Regions from separate parts of the Bacteroides cellulolyticus genome, predicted to be linked through region 3. Evidence: riboswitches for the same ligand, from Rfam matches in the RefSeq annotation. Region 3 holds a riboswitch; each other region holds the start of a gene.
What was found. A riboswitch is a leader RNA that binds a small molecule or an ion and turns the genes downstream of it on or off. The one in region 3 is predicted to bind cobalamin.

Region 1: linked by a shared signal. The riboswitch ahead of OCV82_RS06595 (IS110 family RNA-guided transposase) and the one ahead of OCV82_RS04150 (TonB-dependent receptor plug domain-containing protein) in region 3 are both predicted to bind cobalamin.
Region 2: linked by a shared signal. The riboswitch ahead of OCV82_RS09350 (anaerobic ribonucleoside triphosphate reductase) and the one ahead of OCV82_RS04150 (TonB-dependent receptor plug domain-containing protein) in region 3 are both predicted to bind cobalamin.

The regions. Positions count from the first base shown of each region.
Region 1 covers NZ_JAOQJJ010000004.1:204,529-208,436, reverse strand. The annotation lists gene OCV82_RS06605 (porin family protein) at 1-260, opposite strand, end outside; gene OCV82_RS06600 (hypothetical protein) at 524-721, opposite strand; gene OCV82_RS06595 (IS110 family RNA-guided transposase) at 826-1,779, opposite strand; cobalamin riboswitch at 2,033-2,224, opposite strand; partial or broken gene OCV82_RS06590 (hypothetical protein) at 2,742-3,223, shown strand; gene OCV82_RS06585 (hypothetical protein) at 3,650-3,908, shown strand, end outside.
Region 2 covers NZ_JAOQJJ010000008.1:80,938-84,845, reverse strand. The annotation lists gene OCV82_RS09360 (glycoside hydrolase family 31 protein) at 1-284, shown strand, start outside; gene OCV82_RS09355 (CCA tRNA nucleotidyltransferase) at 430-1,848, shown strand; cobalamin riboswitch at 2,095-2,276, shown strand; gene OCV82_RS09350 (anaerobic ribonucleoside triphosphate reductase) at 2,305-3,908, shown strand, end outside.
Region 3 covers NZ_JAOQJJ010000002.1:222,041-225,948, forward strand. The annotation lists gene OCV82_RS04150 (TonB-dependent receptor plug domain-containing protein) at 1-1,950, opposite strand, end outside; cobalamin riboswitch at 2,018-2,225, opposite strand; gene OCV82_RS04155 (chromate transporter) at 2,322-2,885, opposite strand; gene OCV82_RS04160 (chromate transporter) at 2,957-3,508, opposite strand; gene OCV82_RS04165 (hybrid sensor histidine kinase/response regulator transcription factor) at 3,543-3,908, opposite strand, start outside.

The DNA.
Region 1 (3,908 bases), on a different contig from region 3:
AGAATACATTTACTTTTCTCCAGATAATCTTCACCACCTTCTCCTTGTTTGGTAAATAAAACATCAAGTTCTGTTGCAAACTTTTTGATTCTGTATTCTCCAAACACACCGCCTAACATTTTGGAATAATAACCATTATCACCATATCTACTGGAGAATCCGACACCAACACGTGGTCCGAACGACCATTGACTCTGAGCATTCAAATTACTAAAAGAGAACGCAATTAAACACACGAATAAAATAAGAACCTTTTTCATACGTAAATATTAAGCGTCCTACACATAAAGTAGGACAGGTTTATACTAAAATTGATATAAAACCGAGTATTTTGACAAAAGAAAGATTAGCATTCATGAAAACACAAATGCGGCTATTATACGATGACAAATAGAAACAGCTAAGAATTTAAAAGTTTCATACACGTGTACATAAGTCACAATCTTTGGCGCTTAGCTGTTGAGACCAATTTCATTTTCGGACTATGGTAATTCCAGTAAAAGTCGGCCTTTGGTCTGTATTGTTAATTGGGTGTTACTGCTTGTGGAACTTTAGTAAGCGAGACATTGTATCCAAGCTTTTTAAGTTCGGAAGACAAATATACCTTGCGTTTCTGCTCTATCTTGGATTGCATATATTGTGCACCAAGCTCATGGTAACGGGCTCCCGTACTCAGTATAAGATAAACGGATATCAACTGAGAATGTCCCACTGCAATCAAGGCACGTTTCTTTCCTCTGCGGGCAGCTATACGATGGTATCTCTCACTGAAAAACGTATTCTTTGTACGGGTCGCAGCCCATGCGGCTTCTGTGATTACCGCCTTTACCTGTTTGTTTCCGTGAGTGATTCGTGCGCTTTTTTTTTGCCCGCACTCTCGTTGTTGCCCGGAGAAAGACCGGCCCAGGACGAAAGATGCTTTTCTGAAGGGAAGTGGGACATGTCAAGACCTATCTCAGAAACCAGATCCTCTACAACCTTGGTGCTAAAACCGGGAATCTCCCTGAGAAGTTCAAGGACATTCTCGTACTTGGACAACAGTCTATTTATACGTTCGGACAAATCATCAACTAAAGTCTGAGTCTGGTCTATATCCTTTCGGATCATCTGAAGAAGATAAATGTGATGCTCTTCAACAAAACCGGTACACGCTTCCAACAACTCTTCCGGACTGGCTGACAGTTTTCCGTGGTAAACTGACTTTATATCATCAAGAGTAAGGACTTTACCTTCACAAAGCATATCAATAAGAGAAGTAGCTGTCGTACCGCTTGTGTTACTTACAACACTTGAAAGCTTGATGTTGCAGTCTTCAAGAATACGCATCATACGGTTCTTCTCTGAAGCTATCTGCTGAATAAGCTTGTTCCGGTAACGGGTCAGGTCACGAAGCTGACGCTGCTCCTTGGGAGGAATATAGCTCGGTTTGAGAAGACCTGCCAGAAGAAGCTTGCAGATCCATTCGCTGTCCATCTTGTCTGTCTTGTGACCAGGAACATTCTTAATGTGACGGGCATTGACTATCCAGACATCGGGAATGGAATCTTCAAGAACCTTATAAACAGGTTTCCAGTAAACACCGGTACTCTCCATTGCCACATGCGTTACACCATTGGACAATAGCCATTCTTTCAATTCATTCAAAGAACTCGTGAAGGTTTTGAATGAGCGGGTATCACGTTGGATGCCTACTCCGTCTATTGTCGCCACCACAACCTTCATATGGACGTCGATACCGCAAGCACGCTGTATCAACTGAGGGAATGTCACTTCTGCCATAACTGATACATTTAGGGTTACACTATACAAAGGTAACTTCAGCTTGACTATTTACATTCTCTTTGGCGTGATTTTTTTATCTCATGGGAATTTCATAACTTAATTATTAAAAGTTAAACAAAAAGTTTAAACACACATTCGTTTTTATTGCGACAGATTTGCAACGAATGAGAAATCGGTTATCAAAAAGAATATAGGTGCCTGTGGACGAGCCTCTGTTCATTTTAATCTAATGCCAATTATCCCGTGGTCACTAAATCTATCTCATCAAGCAGGTCTTCTGGCTCATCCCGCTTATCGCGCCTTCCCAGCTTTCACCAGTGGCAAAGAGTGCGATAAACTTTAATAGGACTTACAGCTGCGAGTACAGCTCCGGATTTTCACCGGGATTCCCTTTTAATTCCGTTCGACGCTTCGATTGGAAACTTGACTGGTGCAAAGTTAATGGTTATTTTTTAATCTTGTTTCTTTTTCTGTGATTTTTATTTCAAGAAAGGATTATTTTATGGCGCGAATTGTATTTTCATGTTAATCAAGCATTTATAACAACCACGAATAGTCTTTTCCCCTTATGAATAATAGCGTTTCTCAATTATGGTCTCTTTTCATCTCACGTCGGCAATTCTCTTCGGAGAGATTTTATATGCAAAGGTACAGCGTGCGTCTGGTCGTCAAGTATCGCTTTCACTAACGGTTCCCGGATATTCTTCACGGCAGCCTTCCACAAATCGAAGATTGACTTTCACTCCCCACCTCGTTGCAGGGCATAGTCGGACGAGCCTGACTGTGCTCTTACATTGGGCGGTTGGGTATTCCGTTTCATCCCGTACACTGTTTACTTGCCTTATCCGTCCTTTTCCCGCTGTCAGTCCTGCATAAAAATCATTCCCCGACGAGAAGCCAAAAGAGTTTCAAGAAAAGGAAAAAAAAAGAAAATATTTGACAATCTAAAATTTACAATTATGCACAGCAGGATTTTTCAAATTTCAACGGAGCCGATAGACAAAGAAAACTATCTGAATGAGGACACACTCCAGCAAGGAGACGGGAGCTTCTATGACTATTGTTCAGAAATAGACGAGGAAGACCGTAAAGAGGATATTGCCAATTTGGTCAATCATGCCTTGCCCAAAGGAATGTTCGAGCTTATATCCGATGACACCATGCGCTATAATGGTGGAATAGAGCAATGGAAAGAGGAGTATGTCGCCAATATCAAAAAAAGAGCGAATGCTCTTACGGCAGATAATATGTTGGAATGGGGTTCGACCTATTATCTCAAACAGGCAGTGGAAAATCCGTTGGATGTCGCCTATCATTTCTATTTGGATGGCGATGGCTGCAGTCTTTTGCCGAACAGTCCTTTACGTTTATGGAGTTTGTTTGTAGGCTTGAACCGGGAACGATACTCTACATCGGAGGAGTTGTTGATTACCACTTCTGATGTTTGTCCGAAACATTGGCAACCACCCGCCTCAAAAGTGGGTGGTTGCTCTCTTTTTTGCACAGGCTCCCCGGTTACTTTTATAAATATGCTCTGCAGAGCTTCCGCCACCGGTTTCACAGCCGGTATATTCCTGTTTTAAGGGTATAATCCCTTCACAGCCCCGACATACGCCGCAGGTCTGTTTTCGTGTGCAAAGGTACGGTGGACGAACATTGCCCAAGTACCGCTATCGCTACCTGAAATAAAATTTGACGACAACTTTCCGTAATCGGAGATGACGGTATTTCATAAAATTTCATTGCAGGTTCCTTGCTCATCGTTCTTGCATCCCCCCGTTTGTGACGCACATGAAAACAACCCCTTTGGGCGAAGTCAAAAGGCTTCAAGAAAAGGGAAATAAAAAAAACAATAAATCAAAAGACAATGAGCAAGTACGATTTCATCAAGCAAGGCAACCTCCTTTTTTGGCACACTGCCGATAATGATATAGAATGTCGAATTATCTCAACTCCCGAAAAAGTGGATAGTGACAGCATCATCTTAATCTCAACAAGCTCTTCCGAGACAGAGGTTTTGGCATCGGAGTTATTACCTATTGGCTCATCAAGAAGCCACAAAGAGGAGTTTATGCGCTGGAAGAAAGAGCGTGAAGCCGAGGGCATGGAGTTTTTCAGCCGGTTGT
Region 2 (3,908 bases), on a different contig from region 3:
ATACAAACGAGAAGAAATGGGATAATCTGATAATAAACGTATATCCGGGAGCGGACGGAACATTTACACTTTATGAAGACGAAGGTGACAATTACAATTATGAATCCGGAGCATACACTGAAATACAAATGAAATGGAACGACACAAAACGTATTCTCACAATTGATGCACGTAAAGGTGAATATAACGGTATGCTGACCAAACGTAACTTTACCATACGTACAGCCGACGGAAAAGAAAAAGTCATTACATACAGCGGAAAGAAAATAAATGTAAAGATATAATAGTACAAATAAAGTTATTATTATAACCATATAGGAAAGTGAATATTGCGTATAAATTGTAATATTCACTTTCCTATTTATGTTTATATATTGCAGAAAAAAGACATTTTTGTACCTTTGCACTTCAAACAACAGATTTCTATATATGGAATTAAAAGAACATTTCTCCGATAAAATATTTAGTATAATATCCGAAACTGCAGACGAACTAGGGTTGGAATGCTATGTAGTAGGAGGCTATGTGCGAGATATATTCCTGAAACGACATTCAAAGGACATTGATGTGGTAGTGGTAGGAAGCGGTATAGAAATAGCACAGGCACTAGGCAAAAAATTAGGCAAAGGAGCTAATGTTTCGGTGTTCAAGAATTTCGGAACAGCACAGGTGAAGTTCAGAGACATCGAAGTGGAATTTGTAGGTGCAAGAAAAGAATCATATAGCCACGACAGCAGAAAGCCAATAGTGGAAAACGGAACACTGGAGGATGACCAAAACAGACGCGATTTTACAATAAACGCTATGGCCGTCTGCCTGAACAAAGACCGTTTCGGCGAGTTGGTTGACCCATTTGACGGTATGGAGGATCTTAAAGACAGAATCATAAGAACCCCTCTTGATCCGGACATAACATTCAGCGATGACCCTCTGCGAATGATGAGATGTATCCGTTTTGCCACACAGCTGAACTTCTACATAGAGGACGAGACATTCGAAGCTTTAGGAAGAAATAAGGAACGTATCAAGATTATATCAAAGGAACGTATAGCAGACGAACTGAATAAGATAATATTATCACCTATACCGTCGAAAGGATTCGTAGATCTTGACAGATGCGGGCTTCTGGAACTTATATTCCCTGAGCTATGTGCTCTTCAAGGTGTAGAGACAAGAAACGGAAGAGCCCATAAGGATAATTTTTATCACACGCTTGAAGTACTCGACAATATATCGAAAGCTACAGACAATCTGTGGCTCAGATGGTCTGCCCTGCTTCATGACATAGGCAAACCTAAGACAAAAAGATGGGAACAGAAAGCCGGATGGACTTTCCATAACCATAACTACATCGGCGAGAAGATGATACCGGACATATTCAGGAAAATGAAACTTCCAATGAACGAGAAGATGAAATATGTCCAGAAAATGGTGAGCCTCCACATGCGTCCTATAGTAATAGCCGACGAAGAAGTTACTGATTCTGCAGTAAGACGACTACTCTTTGAAGCAGGTGATGATATTGACGATCTGATGTGTCTGTGTGAAGCGGATATCACCTCTAAGAACGAAGCCAGAAAACAACGTTTCCTGGACAATTTCAAGCTTGTAAGACAAAAACTGAAAGACCTTGAAGAAAAAGACAGGATAAGAAATTTCCAACCACCTGTAGATGGAGCTGAGATTATGAGAGTTTTCAACTTACAGCCTTGCCGCGAAATAGGTGACTTGAAAAGTTATATCAAAGATGCTATTTTGGACGGTGTAATACCTAACGAACACGATGCAGCATTTGAATATATGATGGAAAAAGCCAAAAAGATGGGCTTGAAACCTGTCGATGAATAATATAATCCCAATTTATATCATCCTGTAGTATTATTGAAATCTACAGGATGATAAATTCCCACAAGATTAAAGCAGAACCTAAAACAAAATCACCAATAATCTAATATATTTTAAATTTACATCAAATATAGTTTTCCACAAACTTCGCTCACAGACCGCTCTAGAGCATTTTTAAGAATTAAAAATTTCCACTTTTGTAAATTCCAAACATTTTGATGTTTTTTATTTCAGAAATTTGTTTATAGCTTTGCAATACCTTTTCAGAGTGACATCAGTCTCAAAAGGGAATACCGTGAAAATCGGTAACAGTACCCGCTGCTGTGATTCTTGATGAAACGGAACAAGGTTATTCCGACCACTGCCTCATTGGCGGGAAGGTGTTCCGCGGAAAGATCAGTCAGAAGACCTGCCCTGAAAAGAAAAAACAAACAATTGTATGATTTAAAAGACAAAAAAATGGAAACAAAAGACATCTGCATCATCAAAAGAGACGGGAAGCGGGAAAACTTCTCATCTGCAAAAATCTACAACGCCATTACAAAAGCTTTCGTAGCATCAGATCTTACAGACTGCGAAACCCTTATCGATGAAATAACACAGAGGGTAATCAACCATTTCAATACACCTACCATAGGTGTGGAAGAAATACAGGACCTTGTAGAAATGGAATTGATGAAAGTAAGACCGGAAGTAGCGAAAAAATATATCATCTACAGGCAGTGGAGAAACACCGAACGCGACCGCAAGACGAAAATCAAACATATCATGGATGGTATTGTGGCTATCGACAAGAATGATGTCAACCTTAGCAACGCCAACATGTCAAGCCATACTCCGGCCGGGCAGATGATGACTTTTGCATCTGAAATTACAAAAGACTATACTTACAAGTACCTTCTGCCTAAAAAATATGCGGAGGCGCACCAGTTGGGTGATATTCATATTCACGACCTGGACTATTATCCGACAAAGACTACCACATGCATACAGTATGACCTGGAAGACTTGTTCGAGAGAGGATTTCACACAAAGAACGGAAGTATACGTACTCCACAGTCTATACAGAGTTATGCCACTCTTGCTACAATAATCTTCCAGACTAACCAGAACGAACAGCACGGAGGACAAGCAATACCGGCATTCGATTTCTTTATGGCCAAAGGAGTCCTGAAAAGCTACCAGAAGAGTGTAGCTTCAATCATGTCTTTCTTTATGGAAATGAAAGGCATTGACATAACAGAAGAGACTCTGAAAGATTGCGTAAAAAAGCATCTCATGACAATAATCCCGTCTGAAGATGATAAAAACAACCTTATAGAAGAGCTAAAATCCATAGGTGCAAGCATAGAAAAGGGAGACCTGGAACATATATTAAACAAGGCAAACGAACGTACTCGCAAAGATACCCACCAGGCGATGGAAGGTTTTATCCACAACCTTAACACGATGCACTCAAGAGGCGGTAACCAAGTAGTTTTCAGTTCTATAAACTATGGTACAGATACGTCGGCAGAAGGAAGAATGGTTATAGAAGAGTTGCTTAAATCTACAATAGAGGGTCTTGGAGCTCACGGTGAAGTTCCTGTATTCCCGATACAAATTTTCAAGATAAAGGATGGAGTATCATATTCGGAAGAGGATTATCAGCTTGCAATGAGCGACTTCGATGCCGCAATGGAAGGAAAACTACAGTTCAAGGCACCAAACTTCGACCTTTTCCTAAAAGCATGCCGTACCACAGCCAAGGCTTTATTCCCTAACTTCATGTTCCTTGATACACCATTCAACAAACATGAATTATGGAGAGCCGATGATCCACACAGATATAAATACGAGCTTGCCACAATGGGATGCCGCACAAGAGTATTCGAAAACATTAATGGAGAAAAGACATCACTGGGAAGAGGAAACCTGTCATTCACCACGATGAACATGCCAAGACTGGCTATTGAAGCAAGAATTAAGGCAGAAAGTATTATCGATTCAAACAACAAGGAGGCTATTGAACAAAAAGCCAAAGAAGTATTCCTTCAGTCGGTAGAAGAGATGGCAGAAATGAT
Region 3 (3,908 bases):
CTCATAGTTTTTTCCGCTCAGATTTAATGCATCCAGCTGAATCTTGAATTTGTGCTTTTTCCAGGAAAAAAATCTGTATGCCGATAAGCTATGATCGGAATATGGCTCAATACGGTACGAAGGAAGGTTTTGTGCCAGAGTATATCTCTCAGAAGCAAAGGTTACATTATATGTAATATTCACCCATGGGTTCTCTATTGTGAGACTTCCTCCTCCTGAATGTTTTGGAGTATATACAATCTGGTTTCTCCATGTTTTTGATTCAGGGTCGGTTATATCCTCTGCCTGGATAAAGTTATAGTTAGCTGTGATATAAAGGTTTATTTTGTCTGTCAGACTGTATTCCGATGATATGTTTATGTCTGTTCCTATAGTCTCAACTTTACCGACATTCATCATTTTCCACACAAACATGGTGGGAACTGCAACAATCTTGTCGTTGACCTTATTATAATATACATCAGCTGAAAGGCTAAGGAATCTGAATCGTCTGTTAGAGTCCGATCTATTGTATGTCACTCCGAAGTTTCCCTGTCGTGTGGTTTCCGGACGAAGATTGGTATTCCCTATAAGGAGATAATACAGGTCGTTGAATGTAGGAGTTCTGAATATATCCTTATACGAGGCTCTTATCCTTAATCCGTGCTGACGTAAAGGTTTCCACGATATACTGACCGCAGGAGACAGACGTTTCCTGTCATTTGCAGCTTTACCTATCTTCACATTCTCTGTTATGTATGTGTTGAGCAGTGAAGCCGAAGCTGAGAAGTTGGTACGTTCATATCTGGCAGCCAAAGCACTCAGTACAGTAAATCTTTCAGGAAACTGGCAATCTCTCAGGTTAGTGTACAGATAATTATATGCAAAATCCTGTGCAAATGAGAAAGAAAGATTTTTTATCGGACTGCCCATTACGGTGGCTGACAGATAGGTCTCTGTCTGTCTGTATCGGTCGTCTGTTATTCCGGATGACTTGTCGTTATAGTCTCTATTCCAACTGTAGTTGAATTTTCCAAGTACCTGCATTTTCAACCGTTTATTCCATCTGTTTTCGTAACGCACTTGTCCGAAGTAGTTTCTATCGTACAGTCTTTCAGCAGAATAAGGATTGTCGTAAACCACACTTCCCGGCAGTCCTCTTTCTGAGTCAAATAGGTATGCTTTTACTTGTAGGTCTTGTTTGGAGGTAATGGATGAGTACAGATTTGCTTCTGCTCTGTAAGAACGTATGTCGCTGTTGTTCCTTTTTGCATCAATCAGTTGGTTTCCGTTCCATAATTTAAATCTGTAGTTACCGTCGGCTTGCAGATAATCTCCATAAAATGAAAGACCAGTTTTATTGGTTATTTTATGGCTATACATTACAGAGGGATTAATCAAACCATATGAGCCGGTTTTGAAGGAAGCGTTAATACTGTATTTACCTTTTTCTATGTCAGGTGTTATAGTCTTTATGTTGAGAACTCCTGCCGAGGCAAAAGCTTTTGCACTTTGATATATATCATCAGTCTGACCAATTGTAAGAGAAAGTTCTGATACATTACTCAGAGAGTACCTTGAAATATCAACTTGTCCAGACTGGCAGTCGCTTATGCTTACTCCATCGTATATAACTCCTGTATGCTGTGCTCCCATACTTCTTATGGAAACAGTTTTCAGTCCTCCTATACCTCCGTAGTCTTTTACATTAACTCCCGAAAAGTGTTTTACGGCTTCGGCTACATCATACACTCCCATACGCTCCAGCTCTGATTTTTTCAGTATCTGAAGCGGTGACGTTGCCATTAAGGCTGATGGAGTCTTTCTCGCACTGATAGTAACGTCCGGAATTTGGTGTATCCTACCGGTGATGCTGTCTGTGTTGTTCTTCTGTGCCATAGATACCATTATCGGACATAAAAACAGTACAGTTACAGCGTACCTGTGGACAACATAATTCAGTTTGCCCATTTCTTACTCAATAAGTATCTTACAAAAATTACATGTATCCGCATCATTCTTTCCTCGAGAATGCTGTGGTATGATTTCTTGTTTTGCAGGTCTTCTGACTTACTCCGGATGGCTTTACCTTCCCGTCATCAAGTTTGACAGTGGTTAAACAGATATTAAGCTATCCTTATTCTGTGGAGATTACAGCAGCGGGACTGTCCGGGATTTTCACCCGATTCCCTTTTCATCCTCATCCTGTAAATAGGCATATTGGAACAAAACATTGCAAATATATGAAAAAAACGGAAAATTGAAAATCATTTATTTTATTTTCGCATTTTTACTATATATGGAATGCAATCTTCAGATACTATGAGTAATTAGATGATGTGTCAATATAATATAAATCCAGCGATGCCGCAGAGTATGATAAGAAGTATAGGATTGACTTTATATTTGTGTGAAGCGATGAACACTGAAGCGAAAATCGCTATGCTCGTTATTATGCTGTAAGTGTCCGAACCAAAATTCTCGGTATTCATCAGTACAAGGGCTGCAGATGCTAAAAGTCCCACTACTCCTGGGCGTAGCCCGTCGAATACAGAAGCCACTACAGGGTGTTTCTGATATTTCAAAAAGAATTTGCTTATCAATATCATCAGGATGAATGAAGGCAAGACTACAGAACATGTTGCTATGGCAGAACCTAAAACGCCTATTCCATGAGAGTAGCCGGCATTAACTACAGCTGTATAACCAACGTATGTGGCAGAGTTTATACCGATAGGACCGGGTGTCATCTGGCTGATGGCAACTATATCTGTGAATTCAGAAGAACTGAGCCAGTCATGACGTGTCACAACTTCACCTTGTATCATGGACAACATTGCATAGCCTCCGCCGAATCCGAAGAGACCTATCTTGAAGAATGTATAGAATAGTTGTAGGAATATCATGTTGTAAATTAAAAATTAAAAGTTAATAATTAAGAATTTGGGTGTGGCTTTTACTGACTTTCAACTCTCTGTCATTTGCTTTTATCCTCAGTTTTTCTTTTATATCGCCCGTAAATATATCCGCCAAGTCCTGACAGAATAATTACGTAGATAGGCGAGAAGCCGAGCAGCCATATAAGCAGTGCAGATACTGCCGGAATCCATATATTGTATCTGTTGATACGTGCGGTTTTAGCCATTTTGAAAGTAGGTGCGGCAATTAATGCCACTACTCCGGGACGTATGCCCTTGAATACTCTTTCAACAGGCTCCAGATGCTGGAACTGCCTGAAGAATAGTGCAATGGCCAGTATTATCAGAAATGATGGCATGATTGTTCCTAAAGCCATGAAGAATGCTCCCCAGAATTTACGCAGTTTATACCCTATGAATATTGCGATGTTGACGGCGAATATTCCCGGAACTGTTTGCGACAATGCCATGAGGTCAAGGAATTCTTCTTTTTTTATCCATTTCCTTTTATCAACTATTTCCGCTTCAATCAGTGGAACCATGGCATAACCGCCTCCTATTGTGAATAGTCCTATTCGGAAGAATATTGTAAAATAATTTAGATATATCATGTCGTTAATTAAGAACTAGCTTATTTCTCTGTTTTTAGTTATTAACTGATTTCATATAATCTCTAGGAGGAACACCGTAATATTTTTTGAATGTATCTGCGAAATATTTCGGGTCGGCAAATCCGAGCATGTCTGAAACCTCTGATACGGTATATTCCTTTGTTTTCAGTAATATGGCAGCTTCCTGCATACGTATGTTCCTGATAAGCTCGGCTGGAGGTTCACCTGTAAGTGCTTTGATCTTGTTGTAGAAACTTGTACGGCTCATGTTTACGGCTGCACATAAGGTATCCACATTCAGACCTTTTCCAAGTCCTTCTTTTATAAGTCCGGTCACTTTACGGATAAACTCTTCGTCAAGTGTGGAAATCATTTCCGGCACGTCATTTTCTTCTGATGA